One region of the Mycobacterium novum genome, then DNA from elsewhere that is predicted to be linked to it. Evidence: predicted binding sites of a transcription regulator. Region 1 holds the regulator's gene; the other holds the start of a gene.
What was found. Region 1 encodes LexA, which represses DNA repair genes until DNA is damaged. Its sites were predicted from a motif close to CGAACANNTGTTCG; they were not measured.
Positions count from the first base shown of each region.

Region 2: the regulator LexA is predicted to act here: its motif matches at 2,353-2,366, upstream of cofD (2-phospho-L-lactate transferase).

Region 1 covers NZ_AP022562.1:3,791,493-3,799,185, forward strand. Annotated here, with positions in the region: gene G6N19_RS17820 (NAD(P)H-dependent flavin oxidoreductase) at 1-674, opposite strand, end outside; gene G6N19_RS17825 (helix-turn-helix transcriptional regulator) at 671-1,345, opposite strand; gene folE (GTP cyclohydrolase I FolE) at 1,434-2,039, shown strand; gene lexA (transcriptional repressor LexA) at 2,056-2,739, opposite strand; gene G6N19_RS17840 (LysM peptidoglycan-binding domain-containing protein) at 2,952-3,452, shown strand; gene nrdR (transcriptional regulator NrdR) at 3,601-4,065, shown strand; gene G6N19_RS17850 (peroxynitrite isomerase) at 4,102-4,587, shown strand; gene G6N19_RS17855 (proteasome assembly chaperone family protein) at 4,597-5,580, opposite strand; gene G6N19_RS17860 (DUF4192 domain-containing protein) at 5,867-6,925, shown strand; gene G6N19_RS17865 (metal-dependent transcriptional regulator) at 6,936-7,628, opposite strand.
Region 2 covers NZ_AP022562.1:3,258,637-3,266,329, forward strand. Annotated here, with positions in the region: gene G6N19_RS15180 (coenzyme F420-0:L-glutamate ligase) at 1-1,100, opposite strand, end outside; gene cofD (2-phospho-L-lactate transferase) at 1,097-2,089, opposite strand; gene G6N19_RS15190 (WhiB family transcriptional regulator) at 2,462-2,821, shown strand; gene G6N19_RS15195 (metallopeptidase family protein) at 2,848-3,303, opposite strand; gene G6N19_RS15200 (DUF3499 domain-containing protein) at 3,395-3,835, shown strand; gene G6N19_RS15205 (phosphomannomutase/phosphoglucomutase) at 3,894-5,306, shown strand; gene G6N19_RS15210 (hypothetical protein) at 5,303-6,442, shown strand; gene manA (mannose-6-phosphate isomerase, class I) at 6,451-7,693, shown strand, end outside.

The DNA of each region.
Region 1 (7,693 bases):
CAGCCCACCCCGAACAACATGGTGCGGATGGTTCGTTGCGCATCCAGCACCTTCTGCTTGTAGCCGGGGTGGGCGCGCGACTCCTCGGTGAGCAGAAAGCGGGTCCCGGCGACCGCCCCCACGGCACCGGCGGCCAGCAGCGCCCGGACGTCGTCGGCATCGGCGACCCCGCCTGCTGCCAGCACCGGGGCGCCGTCGGCGGCACCGAGCACCTCAGGCAACGTCACACTGAGCGGTCGATCGGCCACCAGGTGGCCGCCGGCCTCGACGCCTTGGGCCACCAGACCGTCAGCGCCGGCAGCCAGTGCCCGGCGGGTCTGGGCGACATCACCGGCGGTGCACAGCACCGGGATTCGCGCGGCCCGCAGCGCGGCGATCCAGCGCGCGGGAGCGCCGTCGTGAAACACCACCAGGGCGGCACCGGCCGCGATGCACGCGTCGATATGGGCCCGGCGGACGAACGGCACCAGCAGATTGGCTGCCACCGGGCGCCCGCCGGCCAGCGCCACGGCGCGGCGCAGCTCGGTGGCGAAGCTGCGCGGATCGCTGAGCCCGACGGTGCCCAAGCCACCGGCCGCCGATACCGCGGCGGCCAGCTCTGCGCCGGCCACCCCGCCCCCCATTCCGGCCTGCACGACCGGGGCGCTCAGTCCCAGTGACTCCAGCAGGCTCACCGGTGACCGCGCCTTGGTGCTCGGACGGTGACACAGCACCGCCGCTCCGACGGGGTCAGCGTGGCCCGCCGCGGCGGTTCGCCGGTGCCTTCCAGCATGCCCTCGATCAGTTGCAGGTTGAGACCGCACACCGCCTCGGTGTAGCGACGCGCCAGTCGTTCGAACGGACAGTTGCGCAGCTCGATGTCGCCGGCGTCGTTGACCGCCGGCTCGTAGCCGAATTCCCGGAGGGCCTGCCAAACGCCGTGTTCGCTCGCCTCGGCCCGGCCCGCCCGGCGGGCCGCCGCCGAGACCGCCGAGCGCACCGCCCCCGCGTCGTCGTCGGCCATGGCGGTGACCAGCAGGTCGGCCAGCAGCCGGTAGTTGCGGGGCGGCACACTCACCGACAGCTCGTCCCGGGTGCGGGCATAGCGCTTGGCGGGGCGCCCGGCGCCGGGACCGGAGCGGCCGGCCGGCCGCGCGTAGCTCACCGACAGGATCCCGGCCTCGGCCAGCTTGTCGAGGTGGTAGGCGGCCAGTGTGCGGCTGATGCCGGCGGCGGTCGCGGCCTGCTCGCGGGCTACCGGCTCGTCGCACGACGCCACGTAATGATAGAGCCGCTGCCGTACCGGATCGTCCAGGCTGCTCAACCGGGTCAGCGGATCCGGGTGGCCGCGGCGGGGGTAGCTCATCGTCCCAATGTAACACCAAAAATAATTGACAAATAGGGTCTGACGCCGCCAATCTGAACGCAACGATGATCGTCGATGGAGGATTGAGATGTCGGTAGCCGTCTACGCCGAGCTGCGAGTCGCCGATCGGCCGGTGCCGGACCTCGAGGCCGCCGAGCGGGCCGCCGCGGCGCTGCTGCACGCGCTGGGCATCTCCACCGCCGGCGAAGCGCTTCGGAACACGCCACGGCGGATGGCGCGGGCCTACGCCGAGATGTTCACCCCGACGCCCTTCGAGGCCACCACCTTCCCGAACGAGGAGGGGTACGAAGAGCTGGTGCTGGTGCGTGACATCGGGTTCCGGTCGGTCTGCGAGCATCATCTGCTGCCGTTCACCGGCACCGCCTGTGTCGGCTACCTGCCCGGTGACCGGCTCCTGGGCCTGTCCAAGCTGGCTCGGGTGGTCGATTACTTTGCCTGCCGGCCGCAGGTGCAGGAACGGCTCACCAAGCAGGTTGCCGACTGGCTCACCGACCACCTGCAGCCGCGGGCCGTCGGGGTAGTGATCCGCGCCGAGCACACCTGCATGACGTTGCGCGGCGTGCACGCCGGCGGGTCCACGACCGTCACCTCGACCCTGTCGGGCACGCTGCGAAGCGACGACCGTTCCCGCCGGGAGTTCTTCTCGCTGGCCGGCATCGGCAGCACCGGGTAGCCGCCGAATTGCCCCGTCAGACTTTGCGGATGACGGTGACGACTTTGCCCAGCACCACCGCGTCGTTGCCCGGAATCGGGTCGAAAACCGGGTTGTGCGGCATCAGCCATACCTGACCGCCGGTGCGCTTGAAGGTCTTGACGGTGGCCTCGCCGTCGATCATCGCGGCGACGATGTCGCCGTTGTCGGCGACGTTCTGCTGGCGAACCACCACCCAGTCGCCGTCGCAGATCGCGGCGTCCACCATCGACTCACCGACCACCTTGAGCAGGAACAGCTCGCCTTCGCCCACCAACTCGCGGGGGAGTGGGAAGACGTCCTCGACCGCCTCCTCGGCCAGGATCGGGCCACCGGCCGCGATCCGGCCGAGCACCGGAACGAAGGTGGGTTCGGGCAGCGCATCCGAGCCGGCGACATCGCTGCGCGGCGCCGCGTCGGAGCCGGTCGACTCCTCCGGGCCGCGGACGTCGACGGCACGGGGCCGATTGGGGTCACGGCGCAGATAGCCCTTGCGCTCGAGCGTGCGCAGCTGGTGGGCGACCGACGACGTCGACGTCAGGCCGACGGCATCGCCGATCTCGCGGATGCTCGGCGGGTAGCCCCGCTCGCTCACCGAGGCGCGGATGACGCTCAGAATGGTGCGCTGCCGCGCGGTAAGCGTCGAGTCGGGCGCTGGCGCTGTCTTGCTGCTGTCGCTCATAGGGGCGAATCTAGTCGCCTTGCCGACATTAATCAAACATGTGTTCGAGGTGTGTCGGGCGCACGTTCGAACCGCCGGTCGGCTGTCGGACCCTTTCGCTAATGTTTTCGACAACGAATCGATCACATGTTCGGAAATCGAACATACAATCGATTACTATTCGAACAGTCGAGCGAACAGGGTCGCCGACGCCGAGTGAGGGAGAACCGCACATGATGCTCATCGACACGTTCGCTCCGACGTTCGACCCGGCCGAGCGCGCGCCGGTGGGGCCCCGGCGGCGCCCCGTCACGTCAGGGCGGGCGCACGCGGTTCACACCCGCCCCGCGCGAGTGGTGCGGTCGCGGCCGGACGGTGCGCCGCTGTCGCATCGCGGTACCGGTGTGCTGATGTCGCGCACGGCGCATCGGCCCCGCCCCACCAAACCGATCACGCCCGCGACGACCGTGGTGCTCGCCCTGATCGCCGCGGGAATCACGGTGTGGCTCGGTCTCATCGCCCAGTTCGGTGCGACAATGGCCGACGGCGGGTCCGCGGTGCCCGGCGAGCTGGGCGTGGTGCGGGTCCAGAGCGGCGAGACCCTGCAGCACCTGGCGGCCCGGGTCGCACCCGACGCGCCGACGAGCCAGGTCGTCGACCGGATCCGCGAGCTCAACAGTCTCGAGTCGGCGGCGCTGGGTGCCGGCCAGACGCTGATCGCGCCGATCGGCTGAGCGGCCGTCGATGTCCGGCCGGTCGCGGCATGCGGGCAGCACGGCGCGCCGCCCGGCACCCGCGCAGGTACGCTCACAGTTGTCCCAGTGGCCGGGTTTGCCGCAACGCGTGCAGGTGTCCGGCTCTCGGCACGGCGAAGGAGCGGCCATGCATTGCCCGTTTTGTCGCCATCCAGACTCCCGGGTGGTGGATTCCCGCGAAACCGACGAAGGCCAGGCCATCCGCCGCCGTCGGTCCTGCCCGGAATGCGGGCGGCGCTTTTCCACCGTGGAGACCGCGGTACTGGCGGTGGTCAAGCGCAGCGGTGTCACCGAGCCGTTCAGCCGCGAAAAGGTCATCAGCGGGGTGCGCCGGGCGTGTCAGGGCCGCCAGGTCGACGACGATGCGCTGAATCTGCTGGCCCAACAGGTAGAGGACGCGGTGCGGGCGGCGGGCTCACCGGAGATCCCCAGCCACGAGGTGGGATTGGCGATTCTGGGTCCGCTGCGCGAACTCGACGAGGTCGCCTACCTGCGTTTCGCCTCGGTGTACCGCTCGTTCTCGTCGGCGGCCGACTTCGAGCGGGAGATCGAAGCGCTGCGTGAGCACCGCCAGGTGCCCACCACCGGTTGAGGCTCGCGGCGCCGCGGCACGCACTACGCTGGCCCAATGGCACCAGAGCTGCACCCGAACCTTGTGGAGCTGGCACCGCTGCTGGGCACCTGGTCGGGCCGGGGACGCGGGGTATACCCCACCATCGCCTCGTTCGACTACCTCGAAGAGGTGACCTTCTCCCATGTCGGTAAACCGTTTCTGGTCTACGGCCAGAAGACGAAGTCGGCGGCTGACGGACTGCCGCTGCACGCCGAGACCGGCTATCTCCGGGTGCCCCAACCCGGCCGGATCGAGTGGGTCCTGGCGCACCCGAGCGGCATCACCGAGATCGAGGTGGGCAGCTACAGGGTGACCGCGGACGGTATCGAACTCGAGATGTCGGCGCCGACGATCGGGCTGGCTCCCACGGCCAAGGAGGTGACGGCACTGAGCCGCCGCTACCGCCTCGCGCGTGACGAGTTGTCCTACACCCTGGACATGGGAGCCGTCGGGGAGCCGGCGCAGAACCATCTGACCGCCGCGCTGCGGCGAACGGGGTAGGCCCGCCCGTCAGGCGGTGCCGTCGTCGCCGCGGTCCTTCCTGGCCTCCTGGGCCAGGAACCGCTCGAACTCGGCACCGAGTTCGTCGGCGCTGGGCAGCTCCTCGTCGCGGGCCAGCAGCGAGCGATTCTCCTGGGCGGCGATGAAGGCGTCGTACTGGCGTTCCAGCGCCGTCACCACTTGCGCCACCTCGGCGCTCGCCTCGACCTGTTCGTCGATCTTGGCCCGGATATCGGCCGCGGCCCGGCTGAGTTCGGTCAGCGGCAGCTGCAACGAGCCGGTTTGTGCCGCCTGCCGCAACAGTGCCTCGGCGGCCTCGGGGTAGTCGGTCTGTGACACATAGTGCGGCACGTGCACGGTGAACCCGACCACCTCGTGGCCGTGCTGGGCCATCCGGTACTCCAGCAGGTTGGACGCACTGCCCGGGACCTGCACCTCGGCGATCCACGGAGTGAAGTCGGCGATCAACTCGCGGTTGTTGGAGTGCGCCGTCAGCGTCACCGGGCGGGTGTGCGGGACCGCCATCGGGATGGTGCCCAGCCCGATGGTCCGCCGCACGCCCAGCCGCTCGGCCAGCAGCCGGACCGCGGTGATGAACCGCTCCCACTTGAGGTCCGGCTCCATGCCGGCCAGCAGCAGAAACGGCGTCCCCGCACTGTCACGCAACGCGTACAGGCTCAATTCGGGTTCGGCGTAGTGGGTGAAGTGGTCGGTCTTGAACGTCATCACCGGCCGGCGGGATCGGTAGTCGAGCAAGTCGTCGATGGCAAACGACGCCACCAGTTCACTGTCGAGGGCGGTCTTGAGGTGGCTGGCCGCCAGCCGGATCGCATGGCCGGCGTCGGAGAAACCCTCCAGCGCGTGGATCAGGACCGGACCTTCGCCGTCCGGCGATGTCAGCTGCGGCGCCGGAACCTCAAGTTCGTACATGCCGCCCTGCTGGGCCTGGTAGTGCCGGTCCCGGTCGGAGCCGGTGTCCGGGTGCTCGGCCATTGCCTTCGCCTCCTCGTCGTGCGGATCCCGATGCGGATCGCGCGGTCCATTTTCCCTTACGTCAGGCCGCACCGGAAAACGGTGCGCGGATGTCATCGAAAACGCCCGGTCACCCCGGCCCCATTCCCGACGGGATCGGAGTTCGCCCAACGAGGAATTCCCGCCTCGGCGGCTGCCCACACCCCCGAGCAGCAGTCGGCTCACAGTTGCCGGTTCATCCACAATGCGGTCGCAGACGCCACGTGGGCGCGCTCCGATGACGGTGGGCGTCGTCAACGTTGCTGCCATGACGACGAAGCAACCCGAATTCACTCTGAACCGCCCGGCAGCGCTGATTGCGGCGCTGCCGGCCATCCTCGGCTTCGTGCCGGAGAAATCCTTGATCCTGGTGTCGGTCGACGGCGGCGAGTTGGGCTCGGTGCTGCGGGTCGACCTGTCCGACGGCATCGCTGACACCGTCGGCCAGCTCGCCGATGTCGCCGCGGCCGCCGCCCCGGCCGGGGCCATCGTGGTGATCGTCGACGCGGCAGGGGCGTGCTGCCCGGTCTGCAACGACGAGCACCGCCGACTGGTCGACGCGCTGTCGCAGGAGTTGTCGCGCAACGACATCGCGCTGCTCGGCGCGCACGTGGTCGACCGGGTGGCGCACGGTGGGCGCTGGCACTGCATCGATGGCTGCGGCGCGGGCGGCCCGGTCGACGACCCGGAGGCCTCTCCGCTGGCCGCTGCCGCCGTGCTGGAGGGCCGGCGGCTCTATCGGCGCCGGGCGGATCTGCAGGCGGTGATCATCCCCGACGACGCGGCGCGCCGTGCCGCGGTGGCAGCGGTGATCGACGATCATGCGGCGGACCGGGCCGCAGCGAGCCAGGCCGATGGACGTCGCCAGGCCCGCCGCGACGTCGAGCAGATGCTGGCAGCCGTCGCCGCGCTGGCCGCCGGCCGGGAGCCGAGCGAACCGGAGCTGGCCCGGCTGGGATGCTCGCTGACCGACGTGCTGGTACGGGACACGCTGTGCGCGTTGGCCATCAGCGAGCACGCCGCCGACGCGGAGACGCTGTGGTCGATATTGGCCCGCACGCTGCCCGAGCCGTGGCGGGCCGACGCGCTGGTGCTGCTGGCGTTCAGCGCCTATGCGCGCGGTGACGGACCGCTGGCAGGGGTGTCGCTGGAGGCAGCGTTGCGCTGCATGCCGGACCACCGGATGGCGGGTCTGCTCGACACCGCGCTGCAGTCGGGATTGCGGCCCGACCGGATCCGCGGGCTGGCTGACACCGGTTATCGGCTGGCCGGCCGGCTCGGTGTGGCGCTGCCGCAGCGGCAGGGTTTCGGTCGACGGGCCGGCTGAGACGAACCGGTCAGACCTTCTGGACCTTGACGGCGTGTGCCATCGCGTACGGCAGGCTGACGTCGGTGTGGCCGGGCATGACGATCGTCACGCCGTCCTCCGCGTCGGCTTCGACGGTCACCCGGGCGTTGGGCACCACACCGGCGTCCTTCAGCCGGGTGATCAAGTCGATGTCACCCTGGACGTGTTCGGTGAGCTGGCGAACCACCACGGCCACCGGCGAGCCGGCCGGCAGCTCGGTCAATCGCACCAGGTCGGTCTCTCGCGGCCCGGCGTCCGAGCCGAAGCCGAGGTCCGGCAGGCCGGGAATCGGGTTGCCGAACGGTGAGGTCGTCGGGTTGTCGAGCACCTTGACCAGGCGGCGCTCGACATCCTCGCTCATCACGTGCTCCCAACGGCAGGCCTCGGCGTGCACCTCTTCCAGCGGCAGCCCGATGATGTCGACCAGCAGTCGCTCGGCCAGCCGGTGCTTGCGCATCACCGAGACCGCCAGGGCGCGGCCCTTCTCGGTGAGTTCGAGGTGACGGTCACCGGCCACCCGCAGCAGGCCGTCGCGTTCCATGCGAGACACCGTCTGGCTGACGGTCGGGCCACTTTGCTCCAGGCGCTCGGCGATCCGAGCGCGCAGCGGCGTGACACCCTCTTCCTCAAGGTCATAGATCGTCCTGAGGTACATCTCGGTGGTATCAACCAACTCGTTCATTCGGGCCCTTCCGTCCCCGACGAGTCTACTTGGCGGCGGCTGCGTGGTCAGCCAGCGACAGCTGA
Region 2 (7,693 bases), 530 kb from region 1:
GTGCGGGTCGCGTCGGGGTAGTGGTGGGCGCCGTCGGGCACCATCACCGGGATGACGACTTCAGGTGCCTCGTAGAGGATCCGGCCGCGCGCGACCCGGGCCTCGACGGCCTCGGGGGATTTGCCGTCGCCGGTCAGGTCGGCGCGCCACTTGTCGGCCATGGCGTCGAGCAGCCGGGTGCGCACGCCCGGGCTCTGCAGCCAGACGAACCGCGTCGGCCGGGTGTGGTGGGGTGCCGGGGCGGTCAGCGCCTCGGCGATGGCGTCGGTGATCGTCTCCGCCGGCACCGGCTCGGCGGAGAACGCGCGCACCGAGCGGCGCAGCAGCTGGGCTTGCCGGCGCCCCGCCTCGATGGCCTCGGCGGTGCCGAGCCAGAACAGGTCCTCGGGTCCGGAGCGCACCAGCGCGGCCGCGGTGGATCCGTCGTCGGGACTGACGACGCCGCGCACCACCGCCACCGGGACATCGGTGAGCTTGCCCTTGACCAGGTCGGCGGCCGCCGCCAGTTCGTCGGCGACGGCCACCTCGGTGACGACCAGCTCGTTGCCGTGCCGGTCGACGGCGCCGGCGTAGCCGTTGAGCACGGTCAGACCGGACGCCCCGATCGCGACGTCGATCTGCCCATGGCGCCAGGCGCGGCCCATCGTGTCGGTGATCAGCACCGCGACGTCGACGCCGAGCTGCTCGGCCAGCCGGGCGCGCAACGTCGCGGCGCTGCCGTCGGGGTCGACCGGCAGCAGCGCGAGTTCGCACGCGCCGACGTTGGAGCCGTCCACGCCGGCGGCGGCCTGCACCAGTCCGAGCCGATTCTCGGTGATCCAGGTGCGGCCCTTGCGGGCCAGTACGCGCACCGCCTCGGCCTCGACCAGTTGGCGGCGCAGCGCATCACGCGCCTCGGGGTCGTGGGGAGCAGGAACGATCCGGCCCTCGCACTTGGACACCACCTTGCTGGTGACGACCACGATGTCGCCGTCGGCCAGCCACGGCGCGGCCTGCGCCAGCGCGCCCGCCAGATCGTCGCCCGGCCGGAACTCGCCCAAGCCGGTGACCGGCAGGATCTCGACCTTCGCGGCACTGCCGTGTTCGCCGGGGCCCGTCACGGTGACACGCCCGCGACATCTAGCCCGACGCGCACCATCTCGGCCGTCGCCGCCGGATCGGTCATCAGCAGCGGGGCGCTGCGCACGGTGATACCGGCCGGCTCGTCGGCGGTCTGTTCGCCCTCGTGCACCAGCCAGTAGTCGAGGATTCCGGTCCCGCTGCGCGACCCGTAGTGCTGACCCACGGCGTGTGAGCTGGACTCCAGGCCGATCACGCTCAGGCAGGTGTCGGCCATGCCGCGCAACGGTTTTCCGGCGATGATCGGCGAGTAGCCGACGACCGGCGCCGGGGTGGACCGCAGCGCTGCCCGGACGCCGGGAATGGCCAGGATGGCGCCGATGCTCACCACCGGATTCGACGGCGCCAGCAGCACGATGTCGGCGTCGGCGATGGCTGAGAGGACTTGCGGTGTCGCGCTGGCCTTCTCGGCGCCCACGAAGCCGAATCCGTGCGTGGGCACTTCGGCGCGGTAGCGCACCCACCACTCCTGGAAGTGGATCGCACGCTGGGTGTCGTCGGCGGGATCGGTGATCACGACATGGGTTTCACAGCTGTCGTCGGTGACCGGCAGCAGCCTTGCGCCGGGCTGCCAGCGGTCGCACAGCGCCGCGGTCACCTCCGTCAGCGGGTAGCCGCCGCGCAACGCCTGGGTGCGCACCAGATGGGTGGCGAGGTCGCGGTCGCCGAGACCGAACCAGTCCGGTTGCATCCCGTAGCGGGCCAACTCCTCCATGGCGTGCCAGGTCTCGTCGCGGTGCCCCCAGCCGCGCTCGGGGTCCACCCCGCCGCCCAGGGTGTACATGCAGGTGTCCAGGTCCGGGCAGATGCGCACCCCGTGCATCCAGGCGTCGTCGCCGACGTTGACGACCGCGGTCAGCTCGTGCGCCGCAGCGTCGGCCTCGCCGAACCGGCCCAGGCTCAGCAATTTCTGCACGCCGAGCAGGAACTTCGCGCCGCCGACCCCGCCGACGAGAACCGTGACCTTCACAGCGCACGACAGTACCGTTGGCGTGGACGCGACCGGTGTGGCGGACCGCCACAGTGGCCGCTCAGCCGGCCCCGGTAAGACACGCCGAAACAGGGGTGTGGGCTAGATGACACGGACTCGCCGGTCTCGGACACGTCCGAAATCGGTCACGAGATGGTAAGGAATTTCGCCATTCGGCTTGACCGGACCAGTCATCCCGTGTCTAATCACATCAGTGTCATTTCCCGGTTGGCCAGCCGATTCCGGTGTCGCAGACCGAGATTCGATCACATGTTCGAATTGGGATGGAGAGCATCGCAATACGGGCGACACATCAGAATCGCGCAACCAGGTGAGGAGCGGAGCATGTCCTATGAGCACCTTTGGGGCGTAATGGGAGCGACACCGCATGCCAATACCGGATTCACGGCACCAGCAGAGGCCGAACCGGCGCCCAGCCGGCCACACCTGAGCCTGGTTCCCGAGCTCGACGACTACGACGAATTCGACCCGTTCGACCCGGCCTCGGCCACCAACGAGCAGTGGCAGGACCGCGCGCTGTGCGCGCAGACCGACCCGGAGGCCTTCTTCCCGGAGAAGGGCGGGTCCACCCGCGAGGCCAAGAAGATCTGCCAGCGGTGCTCGGTGCGCAGCGAGTGCCTGGAATACGCGCTGGCGCACGATGAGCGCTTCGGCATCTGGGGCGGCCTGTCCGAGCGTGAGCGCCGTCGCCTCAAGCGCGGCATCATCTGAAGCGCGTCGAACACCGCTGTCGGCCGCTAGTCCTCGATCGTCGGATCGATGACCGTGGGCTCGACATCCAAGTAGGTGGCGACCTGAGCCACCAGGATTTCGTGCAATAAATCCCCGAGTTCCACGCTGTCATTCGCGCGTTGTTCGATCGGCTTGCGGAACAACAATATTCGTGCTCGTGTCGGGTTACCCCGGACATCCACCCCGGCAGGTATCAAGCGAGCCAGCGGAATCGGCCCGTCGGCGACCACCTCCGGGGGCCACTGCACACTGTCGGGATCCTTGGCGGCGATCCGGGGAATCTCGTCGACCGCGACGTCGAGCGCCGCCAGCCGTTGTTTCCAGCGTTGCTCGATGGGCTCGTAGGCCTCCAGCACCGCCATGTCGAACCGTTCGGCCCGGGTGCGCCAGCCGGGCACGGTCGGCGGCAGCAGCGGCCCGCGGGGTTCGCGGCCGCGCCATGGGCGACGCGTGGCGATCACGGAAGAAGATGGTAACGGTTGCGCATAGGGTCTTCGCCCCTTGCGCGTGTCCGGCGCCCCGGGGCTGCGCCGCCACGATAGCCTCGACCGCGTGAAGGTTCCCCGCCGCTGCTGTCGGCCAGGGTGTCCGCACTATGCGGTGGCGACGTTGACGTTCGTCTACTCGGACTCCACCGCCGTGGTGGGCCCGCTGGCGACCGCCGCCGAGCCGCATTCGTGGGATTTGTGTTTCAGCCACGCCGGCCGGATCACCGCCCCGCGCGGCTGGGAACTGGTCCGTCACCCCGGCCCGTGGGTGTCCCCCGAGGAGGACGACCTGATCGCGCTCGCCGAAGCGGTGCGCGAGGGCCAGTCCGGCCAAGCCGCGCCGGCCAACGGGTGGTATCCGCAGGCCGGGCCGGCGGATACCGGCTCCCGGGGCGCTTCCTCGGGCACCCCCGGCGGCGGCGTACTGGCGCCGCCCGGCCCGCCGGGCAAGAGCAACGGCAGGCGTCGCGGCCACCTGCGCGTGTTGCCGGACCCTTCGGACTGATCGGACGTTCCGGGCTAGGCTTGAGCGTCAAGAGTCCACTTCGTCAGGAGCCCTGTCCATGTCTCGGCCCGCTGCGGCTGTCCACCGTGTGATCAAGGCGTACGACGTACGTGGTCTGGTCGGTTCGGAGATCGATGAATCCCTGGTCGCCGAGGTCGGCGCCGCGTTCGCCCGGCTGATGGCCGACGAGGGCGCCCGGCAGGTGGTGATCGGCCACGACATGCGGGACAGTTCGCCCCCGCTGTCGGCGGCGTTCGCCGAGGGGGTGATCGCCCAGGGCCTCGACGTGATCCGGATCGGGCTGGCCTCCACCGATCAGCTCTACTTCGCCTCCGGGTCGTTGGACTGTCCGGGGGCGATGTTCACCGCCAGCCATAATCCGGCCGCCTACAACGGCATCAAGCTGTGCCGGGCGGGCGCCAAGCCGGTCGGCGCCGACTCCGGCCTGGACCGGATCCGCGATGAGCTGATCGCCGGGGTGGCGCCCGATGCCGGCCGGGCCGGATCCCGCGGGGCGGTCTCCGACCGCGACGTACTGGCCGACTACGCGGCGTTCCTGCACTCCTTGGTCGACATCTCCGGTGGGCGCCCGCTGCGGGTGGCCGTGGACGCCGGCAACGGCATGGCCGGACACACCGCTCCGGCGGTGTTCGGCTCGCTGCCGGCGATCACGTTGCTGCCGCTGTATTTCGAGCTCGACGGGAACTTCCCCAACCACGAGGCCAATCCGCTGGACCCGGCCAACCTGGTCGATCTGCAGGCGTTCGTCCGCGACAGCGGCGCCGATATCGGGCTGGCCTTCGACGGCGACGCCGACCGGTGCTTCGTGGTCGATGAGCGCGGCGAGCCGGTTTCGCCGTCGGCGGTGACCGGCCTGGTCGCCGCCCGGGAACTGGCCCGCGAACCCGGAGCGACGGTGATCCACAACCTGATCACCTCCCGCGCGGTGGCCGAACTGGTGGCCGAGCGCGGCGGCACGCCGTTGCGGTCACGGGTCGGACACTCCTATATCAAGGCGGTGATGGCCGAGACCGGCGCCATCTTCGGCGGGGAACACTCGGCGCACTACTACTTCCGGGACTTCTGGGGGGCCGACTCGGGGATGCTCGCAGCGCTGCATGTGCTGGCCGCGCTCGGCGAGCAGCAGCGGCCGCTGTCGGAGCTGACCGCCGACTACCAGCGTTATGCGGCCTCCGGCGAGATCAACTACACCCTGGCCGACGGCGTCGACGCGCAAGCCTATGCGGACGCCGTGGTCGCGTCGTTCGGCGAGCAGGCATCCGTCGACCATCTCGACGGGGTGACCGTCGACCTGGGCGGAGGCAGCTGGTTCAACCTGCGCAGCTCCAACACCGAACCGCTGCTGCGGCTCAACGTGGAGGCCCCCGATTCCGCCGCGGTCGATGCGGTGGTGGCCCGGGTCACCGAACAGGTCGAGGCCGTCACCGCCGCCGAGAAGTCACGGTCGTGAACGCGTTCCCCGGATCCTTCTCGTCCACCGTCGACCTCGACGACGCCGAGGCGTTGCTGGCCGCTGACCGCGACGGGGCGCTGTGGGCCGCGTCGATGGCCGGGGCGCAGGTGCGCGCCACCGCCGCCGCGGTCGCCGAGGGCGCCTTGGACACCGTGCGCGGTGACATCCGGGACTTTCCGGCGCGCACCCTGATCTGGGTGGCGACCCGCGGCGCGGCGGCGACGGCGGGGAGCCTGCTGGCCGCGGCCCGGGGGGATTCGGCTCGCGAACCGCTGGTGCTGGCCGCCGAGGCCCCGGCCTGGATGGGCTCGCTGGACGTACTGGTGGTCGCCGGCGACGATCCGGGAGATCCCGCGCTGGTCGCCGCGGCCTCCGCCGGGGTGCGCCGCGGCGCACGGGTCGTGGTCGCCGCGCCCTACCAGGGCCCGTTGCGCGATGCCACCGCCGGCCGTGTCGCGGTGCTCGAGCCGAGGGTCGGGGTCCCCGACGAGTTCGGCCTGCCTCGCTACCTGGCCGCCGGGCTTGCCGTGCTCGAAGCCGTGGAGCCGGGGAATCCCGCCGCGCAGATCGACCTGGGTGTGCTGGCCGACGAACTGGATGCCGAGGCGCTGCGCAACAGCGCCGGCCGCGAGCTGTTCACCAACCCGGCGAAGATCCTGGCCGACCGGATCGTCGGCCGCGACGTCGCCCTGGCCGGTGACTGCGCGGCATCGCTGGCACTGGCCCGGCACGGGTCGGCGATGATGCTGCGGATCGGGCGGACCGCGGTGGCGGCGACCGGGTTGGCCGACGCGGTGAGCGCGCTGCGCGCCCGGGCCGCGGACGGCGCCGGCGGATCCGCTGATATTTTTCATGACGAGCAGATCGACGGGCCGGCTGCCGAGCGGCTGCGGGTGCTGGCCTTGGCACTGTCGGCCGAGCGGACGGTGGTGGCGGCCCGGATCAGCGGGCTGCACGATGTCGACCTGATCGGCGCCGGGGACGTGCCGCTGACACCGGCGGCGGCCGAGGAGACGTCGGGTCCGGCGGCCGTGCCGGCTCCGGCCGGGCCGGGCCGGGCCGAGCAACAGCTTGCGGTGCTGGCCGTGCGGCTGGAGATGGCCGCCGCCTACGTGCGACTTTTACGAGGTTGACGGGAACAGTGGAACCACTACGCGGCGCGATACGGACCTACGCCTGGGGATCGCGGACCGCCATCGCCGAGTTCACCGGGCGGCCGGTCCCGGCGGCGCATCCGGAGGCCGAGCTGTGGCTGGGCGCCCACCCCGGCGACCCGGCCTGGCTGGAGACCGCCACCGGCGAGGTGTCGCTGCTGGAGGTCTTGACCGCCGACTGGGAGGGCCAGCTCGGGCCGGTGGCCCACGCCCGCTTCGGTGACCGGCTGCCGTTCCTGGTCAAGGTGCTCGCCGCCGACGAGCCGTTGTCGCTGCAGGCCCACCCCAGCGCCATGCAGGCGATCGAGGGCTACGAGCGGGAGGAGCGGCTCGGGGTTCCGGTGTCCTCGCCGATCCGCAACTACCGCGACACCAGCCACAAACCCGAACTGCTGGTGGCGTTGCAGCCGTTCGAGGCGCTGGCCGGCTTCCGTCCCGCGGCGCGCACCGTCGAGTTGCTGCGGGCGCTGGCGGTATCGGATCTCGATCCGTTCATCGACCTGCTCGGCGGCCAGACCGCCGGCGATCGCCCCGCCCTCGATCCCGCCGATGCCCAGTCCGACGCCGACGGGCTGCGGGCGCTGTTCACCACCTGGATCACCGCGCCTCAGCCCGATCTCGACGTCCTGGTTCCCGCGGTACTCGAGGGTGCCATCCAATACCTGCATTCGGAGGCCGGCGAATTCGCAGCCGAGGCCAAGACCGTGCTCGAACTCGGTGAGCGCTATCCGGGCGACGCCGGCGTGCTGGCGGCGCTGCTGCTCAATCGGATCAGCCTGGCGCCCGGCGAGGCCATCTTCCTGCCGGCCGGCAACCTACACACCTATCTGCACGGTGTCGGGCTGGAGGTGATGGCCAACTCGGACAACGTGCTGCGGGGCGGCCTGACGCCCAAGCACGTCGACGTGCCCGAGTTGCTGCGGGTGCTGGACTTCACCCCGACCACCGAGCAGGCGCTGCGGCCGGCGATCCACTCCGACGGGCCCGAGGTGGTCTACCAGACCCCGGCCGAGGAGTTCGCCGTGTCCCGGTTGACGCTGGACGGCGCCCACCTCGGCCACGAGCTGGACGCTCCGGCCCACCATGACGGCCCGCAGATCCTGCTGTGCACCGAGGGCTCGGTCACCGTGCACGCCAAGTCGGGGAGCCTGATACTGCGCCGGGGCGAGTCGGCCTGGGTGCCCAGCGACGACGGGCCGATCCGACTGCTGGCCCAGCAACAGGCCGTGC